DNA from 3 places in the Caballeronia sp. LZ024 genome. Region 1 is predicted to be linked to each of the others. Evidence: predicted binding sites of a transcription regulator. Region 1 holds the regulator's gene; each other region holds the start of a gene.
What was found. Region 1 encodes FliA, which starts transcription of late flagellar genes. Its sites were predicted from a motif close to CTAAAGTTTNNNNNNNNNNNGCCGNTA; they were not measured.
Positions count from the first base shown of each region.

Region 2: the regulator FliA is predicted to act here: its motif matches at 4,365-4,391, upstream of fliS (flagellar export chaperone FliS).
Region 3: the regulator FliA is predicted to act here: its motif matches at 4,033-4,059, upstream of motA (flagellar motor stator protein MotA).

Region 1 is NZ_JARUXL010000001.1:3,317,254-3,323,257, forward strand. It holds gene flhF (flagellar biosynthesis protein FlhF) at 1-123, shown strand, start outside; gene QCE48_RS15020 (MinD/ParA family protein) at 116-1,021, shown strand; gene QCE48_RS15025 (RNA polymerase sigma factor FliA) at 1,044-1,775, shown strand; gene QCE48_RS15030 (GGDEF domain-containing protein) at 1,939-2,952, opposite strand; gene QCE48_RS15035 (glycosyltransferase family 4 protein) at 3,549-5,888, opposite strand.
Region 2 is NZ_JARUXL010000001.1:3,208,707-3,214,710, reverse strand. It holds gene fliI (flagellar protein export ATPase FliI) at 1-199, opposite strand, end outside; gene fliH (flagellar assembly protein FliH) at 193-879, opposite strand; gene fliG (flagellar motor switch protein FliG) at 866-1,861, opposite strand; gene fliF (flagellar basal-body MS-ring/collar protein FliF) at 1,851-3,626, opposite strand; gene fliE (flagellar hook-basal body complex protein FliE) at 3,951-4,310, shown strand; gene fliS (flagellar export chaperone FliS) at 4,562-4,996, shown strand; gene QCE48_RS14510 (flagellar protein FliT) at 4,999-5,328, shown strand; gene QCE48_RS14505 (flagellar hook-length control protein FliK) at 5,437-6,004, shown strand, end outside.
Region 3 is NZ_JARUXL010000001.1:195,257-201,260, forward strand. It holds gene aqpZ (aquaporin Z) at 1-486, opposite strand, end outside; gene QCE48_RS00905 (H-NS histone family protein) at 816-1,112, shown strand; gene QCE48_RS00910 (glycosyltransferase family 4 protein) at 1,253-2,317, opposite strand; gene flhD (flagellar transcriptional regulator FlhD) at 2,963-3,286, shown strand; gene flhC (flagellar transcriptional regulator FlhC) at 3,343-3,933, shown strand; gene motA (flagellar motor stator protein MotA) at 4,108-4,968, shown strand; gene motB (flagellar motor protein MotB) at 5,005-6,004, shown strand, end outside.

The DNA of each region.
Region 1 (6,004 bases):
AGCGCGTTCTGCATTCCGCGCGACGGGTCGCCCTTCGTGCCGCAGGACGAAGAAGTGCCCGCGTTGCTGTCCGCGCTGTCGGCGCGTGCTTCCACCGAACTGCATGAGGTTCACTTTGGATAAGTTCGTGCTCGATCAGGCGGAAGGTCTGAGACGGCTTCTGACGAACGCGGGATCGCGCGTCGTCGCGGTGGCCGGCGGGCCGGCCGGCATCGGCTGCACGTCGACGGTGGCGAATCTCGCCGCGGCCCTCGCGATCCACGGCCGCGACGTCCTCGTGATCGACGAGCGCCAGAACGCCGGCTCGCTCAGCAAGATGCTCGGTCTGAACGATACGGGCGCGCTCGCCTCGGTGATGTCGGGCCGGCGCTTCCTGCAGGACGCGGTGACGCGCACGCCGTTCGGCTTTTCGCTCCTGGCGGCGCCGCGCGACGAACGCATCAGCCACGACGCGGGCCAGTGCCGGGCACTGCTCGACGGCCCCGCCGACATCGTGCTGATCGACACGCAACTCGATCGCAATGGTGCGCTGTCGTCGCTCGCGGCGCAGGCGCACGACTTCCTGATCGTGACCCGCGTCGCAGCGGCAGCGATCACCGAAGCTTACGCATGCATGAAGCGCCTGCACTACGCGCACGCTATCGGGCAGTTTCGCGTGCTCGTGAATCACGTGCAGAACGCAACCGACGCGGCCACCGCGTTTGAAAACCTGTCGGGTGTCGCGAGCCGGTATCTCGCCGTGTCGCTCGCACAGGCGGGATACGTCGCGGAAGATGCGCGCGTATCGCGGGCGCGGGAACTCGCGCGCTGTGCCGTCGAAGCCTTTCCGGCGACACCGGCTGCGCGCGACTACCGGCAGATTGCCGCAGAACTTTTGCACTGGCCGATGCGGCCCGCGCCATTCCGGCGGGACGACATCGAAAGAGGCATGACAGCAATGACGGGCGCGGTGGACGAACAGTCCGGATACCGCGCCGGGACCCCGGCCGCTCACGAGTTGAGCAGCACGGCGTCGATGTGACATAGGGAAAGAGGGGATCAAGATGTACAACGCCCAGGGAAAGCTCTCGCAATCCGAAGTGCTGACGCGCTACGCGCCGCTCGTGCGCAGGCTGGGACTCCAGCTCGTCGCGAAGATGCCGGCGAGCGTCGATCTCGACGACCTGATCCAGGCCGGCATGATCGGCCTGATGGACGCCGCGAATCGCTACAAGGAAGATCAGGGCGCGCAGTTCGAGACCTACGCGAGCCAGCGCATTCGCGGCGCGATGCTCGACGAGCTGCGTGCCAACGACTGGCTGCCGCGCAGCATGCGCAAGACCTCGCGCGAGGTGGAATCGGCGGTGCACAAGGTCGAGCAGTCGCTTGGCCGCTCCGCGAGCGAGACCGAAATCGCCGAGCATCTGAAGATGCCGCTCGACGAATATCAGTCGATGCTGCAGGACCTGCATGGCAGCCAGCTCATCTATTACGAAGACTTCGACCGCTCCGCCGACGACGAGCCGTTCCTCGACCGCTATTGCGTCGACCGATCGGACCCGCTGTCCGCGCTGCTCGACGGCAGTCTGCGCTCGGCGCTGGTCGATGCGATCGACAAGCTGCCCGAACGCGAGAAGCTCCTGATGAGCCTCTACTACGAAAAAGGCCTGAATCTGCGCGAAATCGGCGCGGTGATGGAAGTGAGCGAGTCGCGGGTGTGCCAGTTGCACAGCCAGGCTGTCGCCCGCCTGCGCGCGAAGCTGCGCGAACTGGCGTGGTCGAGCGTGGAAGCCTGAGCGTCGACGTTGTAAAGGCGCGCGGCGTTCCGAATCGGGGCCGCGCGCCTGAGTGAATGACGTGCGGCGGCCCGCTTCAAAGCGCGCCGATGCCGGAAAGTTGAGCGAACAAGCGCGGCGTCAGGCCGCGCGCGCTTCGATTTGCCAGCGCGCTCGCAAACATTCAATGCATCTCGAAGTCATGCGCTTCGGCAAACACCGTCTTGCCTTCGCCGAGACTCTTTGCGCGATACATCGCGCGATCCGCGGCCCTGAGCACCGCGGTGATACCGGCCTCATGGGCTTGCGCGGCGCCGGAAAGCAAACAGGCACCGATACTCGCCGATACGCTCACCGGCCGTTCCTGCACTAAAGTCAGATCGGCAAGCGCCGAATGAATGCCATCGGTCAGCGCGAGCACCGCGCTGCGATCGCGCATGTCGCGCGCGAGCACGACGAACTCGTCGCCGCCCAGCCGCGCGATGGTGTCGGTCTTGCGCATACGCCGCGCGAGCAATTGCGCGAACGACTGCAACAGCACATCGCCGACCGCGTGGCCGTAGGTATCGTTCACTTCCTTGAAGCCGTCGAGATCGATCAACAGCAACGCGCTGGTATGAGCGTCGACGGCTTCGGGCGCGGACATCGCGCGATTCACGGCTTGTTCCAGCGCGTAACGGTTGAACAGACCCGTGAGCGGATCCGTCGATGCCTGCCGCGCCAGCACGCGATTCGCGCTGCCGAGCCTGTCGACCAGCACGCTCAGATACACCGACACGCCCAGCACGCTCAAGGCGAGCCCGAGCGCGGCGGCGCGGTTCGCCACCCACCACGGCTGCCACAACGCCAGCGCGATGATCGCGATGAGCGCCGTCGCGCATGAGATGGCGAGCGTGCGTTTGCCATAGCGGCATCCCGAGCCGATCAGAAACCAGAAGACGACCCACAGCAGCGGCAGAGCGAGCGTGCCGCAGAGAAAGAGCATGGCGCCGAGCAGCGCCTGATCGAGGATGGTGGTGATGACGAGCCGGACGTTGGACAGCGACATCATCCGGATGACGAGCCACAGCGTGATGGCGCCGTAAGAGACGTAGAGCGCGATCATCCGCGTGATCAGCGATGCGTTTGCCGAAGGGTGCTGCCATGCATAGACCGCATAAGCCAGCAGAACTGCCGCTCCCATCCCGATACGCAGCATGGCCTGCTCGCGTTCGGGATTCCGGTTGCCGGACCATGCGAAGGCATAGGCCCGGCGTGCCGGTTGATGCGCCTGCTCCATACTGAACCCCTGGTGGTGATTGCTTCCTGCGATGGTCTTTTGCGCGCGTCTTTACCTGTGGTGCTATTGTCGTTTTGCGGCCCCGTCGCGATGATCGTCTTCGACGACCGATATTTTGCAACTTTTTGCATGTTGCTGTGGATCGTGCGGGAATGCATCTCGGACAGGTGATTAACGGCGCTTTTTGCGGATGCTTCAGCGCGATGAGCGAGATCGAGGGCAGGGCGGCGCGATGAGGGATGACGGTTATCGCGTGAAGCGGCCGCTGGCGGCGAAGCGCAGGAAGATGGCGCCGGGTCGAATGGGCGGGCTACGTGGCGTCGCCACGGCCGAGAGCGCTGACGCTCGCGCTCGATGCGGGGTTGCATCAGGAGCGCCACCGGATGTCGGTGACGTATCGCAGAGGGTTGGCGCAGATGGGGTTCGGGTGAGGGACGATCTGGATCGCCGCCACCTGAGTTCGCAACAAGACAAAACGGGAACGTGCGATCGCGCTGCGGTCCCGTCCGGGGCAATCAAAGCAGCGCGACGCCTGCTTCGGTCACCACCTGCCAGTCGAATTCGTCGTGCCCGCAGATCTTCTCCATCGCCCCGGGGAACTCATTCGCCGTCGCCTGCAGATAGCGGAGATCGTCGCCCCATTCGGGCAGAGCGCCTTGCTGTGTGGTCAGCACGACGGTCATATGGTCCTTGTGCGGGCCATCCGCGTGCAGCCTCAGGCTGTGCTGAACCTTCTGCGCGTCACCCTGCGGATCGAGGATCAGCACGGCCGGAATCCGTTCCGGGGCGGGGACGGACCCCTTGCCGGGATTTAGCCCCAGGCAGCGCAGATAGACCTCGTGATAGCGCGACAGTTGCGACTGCGTCGATCCGCTCTTGTACACGATGGCCTGTGCGGTGCGGGCGAGGCCGCGTCGCTGTGCGGGATTGTCGATGAGGCGCGCGACCGCGTCGATCCAGTCATCGGTCGATTCCGACGGCACACGCAAGCCCGAGCAGCCGTTCGTCACCAGTTCGTTGTAGGCCGGATGATCGCTGCCGACCGTCGCTACGCCCGCTGCCGAGTATTCCAGCCACTCCGTGCGCAGCCCGCCATCCACCGATGCCGATGCCGCGAGCGGCATGAGCGCGAGGTCGAGTTCGAGCTGCCGCAACGCGGCGGCATGCGCGGCATAGGATCCGGACGTGCCCGTCATGGTGACGTCTTCGTGGCCCATCCACGCATCGGGCGGCAGCGCGCCGACGAACACGAACTGCACGTCGCCTGCGAAGCGCGCGCGAATCGCGTTCAGCGCCGGTTCGATCAACGCAAAGTTGCACGGTTTCATCGCCGAGCCCATCAAGCCGATGCGCACCTTGCCGCCATGCATGCGCACCGGACTGTAGAAGCGCTCGAAGTCGACGCTCGTCGGCAGCACATGGACGTTGGCGTTGTAAGGCCGCAGCGCATCCGCGAGTGCGGGCGTCGACACCACGAGCGCATGCGCGCGGCGCATGACGTACTCGGTCTTCGGCGCGGTCTGCCGGCTCATGAAGTGCAACGGGTGGTCGGCGGGAAGATCGTGCATAGGCTCGTCCGTCTCGTAGACGACCGGCTTGCCCGTCGAGAACAACTGCTCCAGCTGTTGCGGCGGAACCACCATCGGGAAACGGCGCTGCATCAGAAGCATGTTGAAGGGGCCGAGGGTGCCTGCGTTGTCCTGCACCGGCCAGCTCAGTTGCCAGTGATCCGCGAGCAGCTCGAACGGCCGCGCGAGGCGCGCGCTGACCGCACGGTGCGTGACGGGCTCCGTCGTCAGTACGGCGATGATCGGCTTGGGCGGCTGCGCCACCTCTGCCTGCGACGATGCCGTGTCGGACGAACCGCGGTGCAGGCTCGTTTTGCGCGCCGCGTGCTGCGTCTTCTCCAGGAACACGGGAAGCTGCGCCCGGAACACCTTGCTCATGGCGAGCACGGTCGGATAAACCGTGTCCACGGTGGCGAGTGCCCGTGCGAAGCCGTTCTTCTCGGTGGACATCGCCGAGCCGTTGGCGCCGAATGCGAACTGGTCGGGCACCTCCGTCAGACCGCCATCGGGCAGGAAAATGACCGGGCAGCCGCACATCATCGCTTCAGGACAGACGGACGACAGCTCATACGAGTACAGCACGCGTCCCCGTTGAAGTTTTTTTGCCAGTTCGGGCAGCGACACCGGATTCGCCATCGACAGCAACTCGGTCCCGGCCGGAAAAAGCGAGAAGTCGATCTTGTCCAGCGGATAGCGGTACTGGAAGACGTAGGTCTTGTCCTTTGTGCGCGCCGGGTCGGGTTTGAACAGTTCCGTATCGAGCACCGGGAGAAAGAGAAAATCGACGTCGCTCTTCTTCGCGTCGCCGAGAAAGTTCTCCGAGTAATAGAAGAACAGGTCGTCCTTGCCCTCGTTGAGCGGCTTTCCGCTGATGTACCCGATGCGGTTGAGAATGTAGCGCACGCACACTTCGGCATTCAGCGGGTTGCCGGACACGACTTCCGGATAGACCGCAATCGGCGTGCGCCCCTGCGCACGGTGCAACGTCTGCACTTCGAGCGTGAGCAGCGGGGTGTCGAACTGCGGGTTCACCACGGTCGTGCCGGCAATGTACGCCTCATAGCCGTCGCGATTGAGCACATCGCAAAGCGTGTGCATGACGACGATACCCGCCGACGTTTCCCGATAGTCCGGGGCCATGATGTAGTACGGATGACCCTTGCGCGAAGGGGGAATGCTGGCGATGTTCATGTGGCGGAACCCTGCGTTCTTTGTGCTGACACTCGCCCGAGTCGGCGGCTTGATGGCGCTCTGGCCGACCTGTATCGACCCGGCGTGCCCGAGCATGAAGTTTCCTTTGAAACATGCCGGTCCATTCGCGCAAACAGGTGGATGTTTGGGCATCACTTCGATGCTTTAACGACCTGTCTCCCGCCGCATAATTTGCCAACTCGTCTGACCGT
Region 2 (6,004 bases), 110 kb from region 1:
TGCCGGCCAGATCGGCCAGTTGTACGATGGTTTGCGCCGCGCGTTCCTCGGCGCTCGGCGCGGCGGCTTCGCCGTCGTTCGGCAGCGGCCCGAACGACGCGCGCGCGATTTCCTGTTCGAGTTCGCTCAAGCCGTCCTGCGTGACGCGGCGCGCGGGTGCGATCGGATGCGGATGGGCGTGCTGATGCGAGTTCACCACGGCTGGGTCCTCCCGAGCGCCGCCGCGACGCGCTCCCAGCGCGTGACGTTGGTCGCGTCGATTTCGCCGGTCGCGGCCTGCGCGCGGCAGCCGCCGCGTTCGATCGCGGGATCGGTGCGCACGCTCCAGCCGGCGGCCTGAAGTTCTTCCTGCAAATACGCCTCGACGACCGGCAGATCCGCCGGATTCACCGTCAGATGCGGGGCGCCGGCGAGCGCCGGTTCGGCGGCGATCACTTCGCGGGCGACCGCGAGCAGCGCCGTCGGATCGAGCGCGATGTGCTGCTGCACGACCTGTTGCGCGATGTCGAGCGCGAGGGCGGTCAGCGATTCCGCGACCACCGCGTCGGCGGCCTGGAGCGCGGTCTTGAACGCGTCGGCGAGATCGGCGAGACGCGCGGCTTCGGCGAGCGCCTCCTTGCGGCCGTCCTCGAAACCTTTCGCGAGACCCTGCTCGTAGCCGGTCTGGTAGCCCATCGCCTGCCCGGCGACGTGCCCTTGCGCCAGGCCCTGAGCGTGCGCGTCTTCGTGCACGCGGCGCAGATGGGCTTCGAGCGCGGCCTGCTCGGCGGCGCTGTTGTCGACCGTCACCGGGTCGAACGACGCCATCTCCCAGCGCTGGTACGCCGAAAGCTGCGGCTTGTGCGCCTTCTGCGCGCGAGCAGTATCAGACATATGCATCCTCGGCCTTGCCGCCTAACTGGATCTGGCCGTTTTCGGCGAGATTGCGCACGATCTGCAGGATCTTGCGTTGTTGCTGCTCGACTTCCGACACGCGCACCGGACCGCGCGAATCGAGGTCTTCCGCGAGCAGTTCGGCCGCGCGCTGCGACATGTTCGACAGGAACTTCTGGCGCAGCCCGGGCTGCGCGCCCTTCAGGGAAACGATCAGCGTCTCGGATTCCACTTCCTTCAGCAGCAGCTGGATCGCGCGGTCTTCGAGATCGAGCAGGTTTTCGAACACGAACATCTGGTCGATGATCTTCTGCGCCAGTTCCGCGTCGTATTCCTTGACGTTTTCCAGCACGCCTTCCTCGTGATTGCTCGACATGAAGTTGAGGATTTCCGCCGCCGTGCGGATCCCGCCCATCGGCGCGCGCTTCAGGTTGTCGGACCCGGAGAGGAGCGTGGTCAGCACGTCGTCGAGTTCGCGCAGCGCCGCCGGCTGGATGCCGTCGAGCGTCGCGATGCGCAGCAGCACGTCGTTGCGCAGGCGTTCCGTCAGCAGCGAGACGATTTCCGACGCCTGGTCGCGGTCGAGGTGCACGAGGATCGTCGCGATGATCTGCGGGTGCTCGTTCTTGATGAGTTCCGCGACGGCCGCCGAGTCCATCCACTTCAGACCTTCGATGCCGCTCGTGTCGCTGCCCTGCAAAATGCGGTCGATCAGCGCGCCGGCCTTGGTTTCGCCGAGCGCCTTCGTCAGCACGGAGCGGATGTACTCGTTCGAATCGAGCGAGAGCGCCGTGTGCTTCTCGGCTTCGCTGACGAATTCGGTCATCACGTTGTCGAGCTGCTCGCGCGTGACGTTCTTGAGCGCCGCCATCGTCGCGCCGATCTTCTGCACTTCGCGCGGAGCGAGGTACTTGAAGACTTCGGCGGCTTCTTCCTCACCGATCGACATCAGGAGGAGGGCGGATTTGTTCAGGCCTTCAGCGTTCATCGGACACCCAATTCTTTACGACCGTCGCAACGATTCTCGGATCCTGGCGCGCCACCATGCGTGCGTAGTCGAGATTGCGTTCGAACTTGGCCTTGCTGCTTTCATGACCGAGGAGACTGACCTCGGCATCCTTGTCTTCTTCCGCCGTCTTGGCGTCCGGCATCGACGGGCCGTCGAGGAGCGACAGTTCGTCGGGCGGCGCGAGCGCGGCGGGCGGCTCGGGCGGCGGGAACGCGCGGCGCATCGCCGGCTTCACCATGCTGAAGTAGAGGAACGTCGCCACGAGGCCGATGCCGAGATACTTCGCGAGCTGGATGCCGCGCGCGATCATGTCCGGCGTGCGCCACCACGGCAGGTCCGGCGTGAGGTCGGTGTCGCCCGAGAACGTGCTGTTCACGACGTTCACCGAGTCGCCGCGCTTCTCGTCGTAGCCCATCGCGTCCTTCACGAGTTGCTGGACCTGCGCGAGTTTCTCGGCGGCGAGCGGCGTCATGGTGACGTTGCCCTTCGCGTCGACCTGCTTCTGATAGTTCACGACCACCGCCACCGACAGCCGCTTGATGCCGCCCGTCGCCTGCTCGAAGTGGCGCACCGTGCGGTCGACTTCGTAGTTGGTGGTCGTGTCCTTGCGCAGGTTGGTCGGCGTGGTTTTCACGGCCGCGCCCGTCGCGTCGGACGCCGGCGCCACGATCGGCGCGGACGCTGGCTGCGGCGGCTGGTTCGACAGCGCGCCCGGCACGCCCGAGGCGCCCGCGCCCGAATTCTCGCTCGATTCGCTCGATTGCTGGCTGCGGATCGCCGTCGCCTGCGGGTTGGCGTTCGGGCCGTAGCTCTCGGCGGTCTGTTCGAGCTTCGAGAAATCGACGTCGGCGCTCACCTGCGACCGCGCGTTGCCCGATCCGAAGAGCGGCGCGAGGATCGCGTCGATGCGCTTTTGCGTGTTGTGCTCGATCTGCTGGACGTACTTGAGCTGCGAGGCGTCGAGACCGTTGACAGCGCTTTGCTGCGTGAGCAGGTTGCCGTCCTGATCGACGATGTTGACGTTTTTTACCGGCATGTCCGGCACGCCGGAAGAAACCATGTGCGCGATCGCCAGCACCTGGCCTTCGTCGAGCACGCGTCCCGGATACAGGTTCACCATGACGGAAGCGGTCGGCAGTTCCTTCTCGCGCACGAAGACGGTCGGCTTCGGAATCGCGAGATGCACGCGCGCCGTCTTCACCGACGAAATCGAGCCGATCGTCTTTTCGAGTTCGCCTTCCAGCGCGCGCTGGTAGTTCACCTGCTCGGCGAACTGGCTGATACCGAACTTCTGGTTGTCCATCAGTTCGAAGCCGACCGAGCCGTTTTTCGGCAGGCCCTGGCTCGCGAGCCGCAGGCGCGTCTCGTGAACCTGCTCGGACGGCACGAGGATCGCGCCGCCGCCGTCGGACAGACGATACGGAATGTTGCCCTGCTGAAGCGCGGCGACGATTGCACCGCCGTCGCGGTCCGACAGATTGGAGAACAGCACGCGGTAGTCCGGCTGGCGCGACCACAGCACGAGCCCGGCCACCACGGCCGCCAGGAAGGCGACCGCGATGATCAGCGGCGTGCGCGGATTCGAACGGAATTGCGACAGCATCGGCATGCGCTGCGCGAGGCCGCCGAAATCCGCGCCGTTAAGGCTTGCGGCGGGCGAGGCGCTCCCGAGCGCGCCGGGCTGGGCACCGGCCAGGCCCATTCTGGCGTCGGGCGTAATCAGGGAATTGTTGGGCGTTTCCATTGCGTCGATGCTCTCCGAATCTTGGCGTCGTCCCGGTCGCGCCTTGAATCACGCGCCCATTGGAGACTTTCACGACAGGATTATCCGCACGCGCACGCAAGTCGATTCGGCAAACAGAGCCGGGTTTTACCCCTTCTTTCACCGCTTTGGAAAACGCACCACTGCTATTCTTTTTTGCAATCGGTCGTACCGTATCGACGAACCGCCCAGACAGGAAGCCGTGAGGTTGCGCATTCCGGTCTGCGGCCTGGGACAGCCCCGGTTCGAAGTCCTGCTTCAACTCTCGATATGCCGCGCCCGGTTCCCCTGTCATTCGGAGCAAACATGAATTCATCCATCAACCCGTTGGGTTCCGCGCTCGCCGCACTGCATTCCATGGCCGCACAGGCGACCGGCGGGACCGGCGCGACTGTCGCCACGGGCAGCGTGACGGGCACTTCCTCGTCGGGCGCGGTCAGCGCGGGCGGTTTCGCCGACGCGCTCAAGTCGTCGATCGAGAAAATCAGCGACAACCAGACCAAGGCGCTCGGCGAAGCGCACGCGTTCGAAGTCGGCGCGCCGAACGTGTCGCTCAACGACGTGATGGTGGACATGCAGAAGGCGAACGTCGGCCTGCAATTCGGGCTGCAGGTCCGCAACAAGCTCGTTTCCGCCTACAACGACATCATGCAGATCTCAGTCTGACCGTTTGCCCCGGGCTCGCGGCGCCTCGCGCCGGGAGTCGGTTCGCCTTGCGGCCTAAAGCTTTTGCGCGTTTTTCCGATAACCCCGATAACAGCACGATGCACGGGCCGCGCAGACGACGCGCGCAGCCGGGCGTCGTCGGCATCGATTCACACCGGGAACGCCCCGGCCGGCGTTTCGCAAAGCACGTTCGTTCGTGCTGCGCGCGCGGGTCGCGGTGAGGCGTATCGGACGCATAAGGAGAACCACAGATGTATTCCCCAGGACACGCTGGAGCCAGCGCCTACGCGCGCGTCGGCCTTCAGACAGGAGTGACCGGCGCGAGCCCGCACCGGCTGGTCGTGATGCTCTATCAGGGCGCACGTCAGGCGATCGCGCAGGCGCGGATGCATCTGCAGCAGGGCAATGTCGAGGCGCGGGGCATCGCGGTCGGCAAGGCGATCAGCATCGTCGAGACCGGTTTGCAGCAGGCGTTGAACAAGGAAGCGGGCGGCGAGATCGCCGAGCGGCTGGACGCGCTGTATACATATATGACGCACCGGCTTCTGGAGGCGAACTTGCGCCAGGACGAGCGGTTGCTGGTGGAGGTCGACGGCCTTCTCGCGACGCTCGAAGAAGCGTGGATAGGAATCGGACCGGAAGTGGCTCAGGCGGCCGCGGCGAATGCGGTGGCACATGCCATATAAGAATGAAGACAACTGAAGAATATTTCGAGCATTACGAGGCCATTGCGGCACTTTCCGGCCAGATGCTCGTCGCCGCGCGCAGCGGCGAATGGGGCGAACTGAAGTCGATGCAGGTGGCGTACCGCCAGCTCGTCGATCGCCTGAAGGAAGTGGATAGCGGCACCGAACTCAACGAAAGCGCGAAGGCGCGCAAGCTTGATCTGGTGAAGCGGATTCTCGCCGACGACGCCGCCATCCGCGATCTGACCTCGCCGTCGCTCGCGCGCCTGTCGGCGCTGTTCACGACGAACAGCCCGGCGCGCGTGCTCAAGAAGATCATCGGACTGCGCTAGACAACGCGACTGCGGCGCCGCCACGCGGCCCCCGCAGTCGGGCGCAGCCCTGTTGCATGGGACCGGAGTGAGCGCATCGCGCCAGCGCCGGTCGACAAGGAAACCGGCATGACGGGACTGGACAACGCGATTTCGACGCTCCTCGCCAGCCGGGCCGAGCTGCTCTTGTCCGCGATCCGTCCGTCGCCCTCCGCCACCGCCGGCCAGACGACGACCCAGACCGGCACGTCCGAACTGCTCGTCGAGGCGCAGCCCGGCACGGGCGGCGAGCAGAACGGCGCGTCGGGCGCGGGCGGAGCGTCGGCGCAGACGGCGCTCAGCACCGTCGCGCGCACGCTCGACGCCATTTCCCGCTTCGGCGGCGGCGCCACGCCCGCGCTCACCGGCAACACGCCCCTCTGGCCGACCGCGCCGCGCGCCGCGAGCGCTTTCGCGGCGCTTTCCGGCGGCCTCTTCGATCACGCGTTCTCCTCGCCTTCCACGCTCGGCGCAGTCGCGAACGCCGCCGCTGCCCGCGCCGCGAGCCAGCCGGCGCCGCCGCTGCCCGCCAGCGCGCTCGTGGCGGCGCTCTCGAAGACGGTCGGCGAAAGCGGTCTTTTCTACGAATCGCATCTCGTCGAGTGGCTCGCGGGCCAGCGTCCGGCGGCTTTGCTGGCGAGCGAGCCGCAAGCGCGCG
Region 3 (6,004 bases), 3.1 Mb from region 1:
GCCGGCCGGTGCACGGCTGTCCGTCGCGCCGAGAATCACGAACAGGAAGAAGAATGTCATCACGACTTCGCAGACGAGCGCCGCGATCATCGAGTACTGGCCCGGCGAGTGCTCGCCGAAGCCGTTCGTCGCGAAGCCGCTCGCGACCAGATCGAAGCCGGGCGCGCCGTTCGCAATCACCGACAGAACGTACGCGCCGAGAATCGCGCCGAGCACTTGCGCGACGATGTACGGCACGAGGTCGCGCGCCGGGAAACGGCCGGCTACCGTCAGGCCGACGCTCACCGCCGGATTCAGGTGGCAACCGGAGATGTGACCGATGGCGTACGCCATCGTGAGGACGGTGAGACCGAAGGCGAGCGAGACGCCCGCGAGCCCGATGCCCACGTGCGGGAAGGCGGCCGCGAGCACGGCGCTTCCGCAGCCGCCGAGCACCAGCCAGAACGTACCGAACATTTCAGCGCCGAGGCGCTTTGTCAATTGCATGATGCTGCTTATCCTAAAAAGGTTGATCCAGCCGCGTAATCGAGATTGCGATATAACGAGATTGCGATATAACGAGACGGCGGCCTGACGAATAACGGACTTGATTTACGTCCATTCCGGTCCGAAGTTTAATGTCGGTGGAACAGGCCGTTTGTCAACAATGGTTAACTGGCTTTTAACTCGTCCAATTATTTTCGGGATAAACCCGCGTCGGGCGTCGACCTGTTTAAATGCCGATATCGAGAGCTATCGAAAGCGATGAATTGCATCTTTTTGTCGGCCCGGATAGGCTCTCGTCCCAATCCGATTCAATAAAGAGGAAGATCGCCATGTCGAAATATCTGGAACTGAAAGCGCAAATATCGAATCTTCAGGCGCAGGCCGAGAGCGTGCGGCAGGAGGAAGTCGAGGCGGTCGTCGCGCAGATCCGACGGCAGATCGTCGAATACGGGCTGACGCCGCAGGATCTCGGGCTGGCCGTCGCCAAGCGCGGCCGGCCACCGAAAAAGGAACCCGCGCCGCCGATGTATCAGGACCCGAAGTCGGGCAGCACCTGGAACGGCCGCGGCAAACCGCCCAACTGGATTTCCGGAAAGAATCGCGAGCGCTTTCTTATCGTTCGATGAGCGCGCGGTGTTTCGTTATTGCAAAATGCAAAAAAATGCCGCCTCGAAAGGCGGCATTTCGTGTGTCGATTGGCTCGACGTCTTAATGCGCATTCGGATTAAATAAGATACGTCTTATCCTTGCGCATTAAAGCCGGACTTTAGCCCACTGCAACCTGACGCAAAACCGGACGCTTTGCGGCCTGAAGCATCGACGCATAGCTGTCGACGTAATTCTGCGCCATCGTCTTCGAACTGAAACGGCGTTCGAATTGCGCGCGGATTTCCGTGCGCGACAACTCGTCGAGACGTTGCAGCGCGCCGACGGCACCCTGCACGTCCTCGCAGATATAACCCGTCACGCCGTGGTCGATCACTTCCGGCACGGAGCCGCGATTGAACGCGATCACCGGCGTGCCGCACGCCATCGCCTCGATCATCACGAGGCCGAACGGCTCGTTCCAGTCGATCGGGAACAGCAGCGCCTTCGCGCCCGACAGGAATTCCGGTTTCTGCGCCTCGTTGATCTCGCCGACGAATTCGACGTGCGCCTGCGACAGTAGCGGCTCGATCGTCGACTTGAAATATTCCTGGTCGGCCTTGTCCACCTTGGCGGCGATCTTCAGCGGCAGACCGCTTTGCGCGGCGATCTTGATGGCGAGATCGGCGCGTTTTTCCGGACAAATGCGACCGAGGAACGCGAGATATTCAGGCTTCTTGCTGGTCTGCGGCGTCAGCAGGTTCTCCGGCAGGCCGTGGTAGATCGTGTTCAGCCACGCTGCTTGCGGCAGCGGCACGCGCTGCGAATCGGAGATCGAGATCACCGGCGCCTTCGTGAACGTGTTGAAGATCGGCTGCAGTTCCGGCAGGTCCAGGCGGCCGTGCAGCGTCGTGACGAACGGCGTGTCGAGCTGCGAGAACAGCGAAAACGGCATGTAGTCGAGGTGAAAGTGCAGCACGTCGAATTCATGCGCGCGCTGGCGGACCGTTTCGAGCAGCAGCATGTGCGGCGCGATCGCGTCGCGGATCGACGGATCGAGGCGCAGCGCACGCGGCCACGCCGCTTCGAGCGTTGCCTTGGTTTGCGAATCGCCGCTCGCGAAAAGCGTCACATCGTGGCCGAGGTCGACGAGAGCGTCGGTGAGGTAGGAGACTACGCGCTCGGTGCCGCCGTAGAATTTCGGGGGAACTGCTTCGTGCAACGGTGCAATTTGTGCGATTCGCATATCGTGACTCTCCTGTTCATGAGGGCACCGCATATTCACGCCCCGGTCGAGCGTTGACGCGCATGCCTGTCGGACGGACAACGGTTTGCCGCCGTCCGAAAATCGGCCCGGAAATCGACCGGGTTATCCCTTACGTTCATTATCGATAACGAGCCCGGTATTTCACGTCATTTTTCAATCGCTTAACCTTGTTACAGGACGAAACACCGCCTGTTACGAAGCGTGCAAATCGCGCGAAAACCCCGTGGTTAAAGGCTTTGCACACAATGGCAACGAATTACACCGTAGCGGGCGCCGCGACACTTCAGCAGTTTTCGGGCCAAGCCCGACGCAGCGGGGCCCCGCAGGCAGGGCCTGCGCGGGCTTTTCACCCGATCCCTTCAGTTATTTCAAACCCTGCCGATAATCCGGCATGCACGAGTGAAACACGCCGTTTAATTCCGTGTAGGAAATATTCCTACACGGAATTACGTATCGCGCTGCCGGCAAATCGGAATGTTTGTCCGATACCGCGCCGCCGTTGATTCGCCGAAAATCCGCCTGAAGATTAAAGGAGCGGGCGCGATATTCCTTTTTGCATGTCGGGAATTCGAGCAAACGTTTCCACATAGGCCAGACCAGGCACGGATTCGACTCGGGGAAAAAATGACGAACAGTAATGCCAGCATGCTTGCGGAAATCCGCGAGCTGAATCTGTCGTACTTGCTGCTCGCGCAACGCCTTCTTCAGGAAGACCGGCCTGGCGCGATGTTTCGCATGGGACTGTCGCAGCCGATCGCCGATGTCCTCGCGTCGCTGAATCTGGCGCAGCTCGTGAAAATCGCAGCGTCGAGCCAGATTCTGTGCCGCTTCCGCTTCGACGACCACACGATCCTCTCCTCGCTCGCCGACAAGGGAAAAAGCGCCGCGCTCGCGCAATCGCACGCGGCCATCCTGATGGCGAACCAGCCGGCCGGCGAGATCGGCTGAACGGCGCGCGCGGGCTCAACGGGTTTTATCAGCAAACGCACGGTCCAGTTTTTTTTATGGCGACAAAAAGCGTGGTGGCGGAAGTCCGCGAGATCACCCTGGCGATCGAACTGATCGAACTGGGCGCGCGGCTGCAACTGCTCGAAGCGGAGACGAACCTGTCGCGCGACCGGCTCATCCGCCTCTATAAGGAACTGAAGGGCGTTTCGCCGCCGAAAGGCATGCTGCCGTTCTCGACCGAATGGTTCATGACCTGGCAGCCGAACATCCATTCGTCGCTGTTCTACGGCATTTACCGGTTCATCAGCCAGCACGGCGGCTGCGACACGATCCAGTCGATCGTGAAGAGCTACCGGCTCTATCTCGAACACATCGAGCTGCACGGCGACGAGCCGATCCTGAGCCTCACGCGCGCATGGACGCTCGTGCGCTTCTTCGACTCCGGCATGTTGCAGACCAGCACCTGTTCGCGCTGCACCGGGCATTTTGTCGCACATGCGTACGACTTGCGCCAGGGCTATGTCTGCGGGCTATGCCAGCCGCCGTCGCGCGCGGGCAAGACGCGCAAGGCGAGCGCGGCGCGCGCGGCCGAAGCCGAAGCCCGAGCCCAAGCCGGCGCGGCAGGCGAGGCCGAACTCGCGGCCTAGCCGCCAAGCATCGTCGCGACGATCGTCGCGCGCCCCCGTCGCGGGTAGCCGAGCCCCCGCCGACGCGGGTTGTATCGTTTGCCCGCGCCGATTTTTCCCCCAAAGTTTTTGCGGTCGATGCCGTAAACCACTTAACGGCGGTCTCTCGCCGAATTGACAAGTGAGGACTCGACTGTGCTGATTTTCGTGGGAACGCTCGTGACATTGTTGTCCGTTTTCGGCGGCTATGCGCTGGAAGGCGGCCACCTTGGCGCGCTCGTGCAACCGGTCGAAATCCTGATGATCGCGGGTGCGGGCGTCGGCGCCTTCATCCTCGGCAACGGCATGAAGACGATCAAGGCCACGCTGAAGGTCATTCCCACGCTGTTCAAGGGCTCGAAATACAACAAGGACGTGTACATGGAGCTGATGGCGCTCCTCTACGTCCTGCTGGCGAAGGCGCGCAAGGAAGGCACGCTCACGCTCGAATCCGACATCGACAATCCGCACAACAGCCCGATCTTCAGCCAGTACCCGAAGATCCTCGCGGACGAGCACATCGTCGTGTTCCTGACCGATTACCTGCGGCTGATGGTCGGCGGGAACATGAACGCGTTCGAGATCGAAAGCCTGATGGACGAAGAGATCGAAACGCATCACGTCGAGGGCGAAGGCCCCGCGCAGGCGCTGCACAAGGTCGGCGACGCGATGCCGGCGTTCGGCATCGTCGCGGCGGTGATGGGCGTCGTGCATACGATGGCCTCCGCCGACCAGCCGCCCGCCGTTCTCGGCGAGATGATCGCGCAGGCGCTCGTCGGCACGTTCCTCGGCATTCTCCTTTCCTATGGCCTGATCGGGCCGCTCGCGAGCGTGGCGGAACAGCGCGTCGCGGAGTCGACCAAGATGTTCCAGTGCATCAAGGTGACGATCCTCGCGAGCCTGAACGGCTACGCACCGGCGATTGCGGTCGAGTTCGGCCGCAAGGTGCTGTTCTCCACCGAGCGTCCGTCGTTCTCCGAACTGGAAGAACACGTGCGCCGCGTGAAGGCGAAGTGACGTGCCGTCATGGCGCGCGACCTCAAAGGCATCGGCATGAGCAACGATAAAGAGCGTCCGATCTTCATCAAGCGCATCGTGGGCCGCCGCAAGGGGCATCACGGCGGCGCGTGGAAGCTCGCCTATGCCGACTTCATGACCGCGATGATGGCGTTTTTCCTGCTGATGTGGCTGCTGAGTTCGGTGTCGCCCGTGCAGCGGCGCGGCATCGCGGAATATTTCAACATGCCGCTCAAGGCCGCGATTCTCGGCGGCCAGAGCAGCGGCATGGATTCGAGCATCCTGCAGGGCGGCGGGCGCGACATGTCGAGCCCCGATCCGGGCACGACGCGCATGGGCGACGGCCAGGCGTCGTGGGCCAAGCGCACGGCGGCCCAGCGCGACGAAGCGCTTCTGAAGGAAGCGCAAAGCGAACTCGAAAGGCGCGAGCAGGCTCGCCTGCACGACCTGCAGGTGAAGCTGATGGCGGCGATCGAGGCGAATCCGACGCTGCGCCAGTTCAGGCAGCAGATCCGCATCGATTCGACGTTGACGGGCCTGCGCATCGAGATCGTCGATACGCAGAAGCGGCCGATGTTCGCGATGTCGAGCAACAACGTGCAGCCGTACATGCGCGACATCCTGCGCGAGATCGGCAAGACCTTGAACGACGTGCCGAACCGCATCGTCGTGCAGGGCCACACCGACGCCGTGCAGTACGCGGGCGGCGAGAAGGGTTACAGCAACTGGGAACTGTCGGCGGATCGCGCGAATGCGTCGCGGCGCGAACTGATCTCGGGCGGCATGGATGAAGCGAAGGTGCTGCGTGTGCTCGGCCTCGCGTCGACGCAGAACCTGAACAAGAAGGACGCGATGGACCCGGAAAACCGCCGCATCAGCATCATCGTGCTCAACCGGAAGTCGGAAGAAGCGATGACACGCGACGACACCTCCGCGACCACGCTCTTCGACAACGCCGCGGGCGCAAACGGCAATGCGGCGGCGGGCGCGCGGCCGCTCGTCGACAAGCTCGCGCCCGCGAGGGCGGCCGCACCGA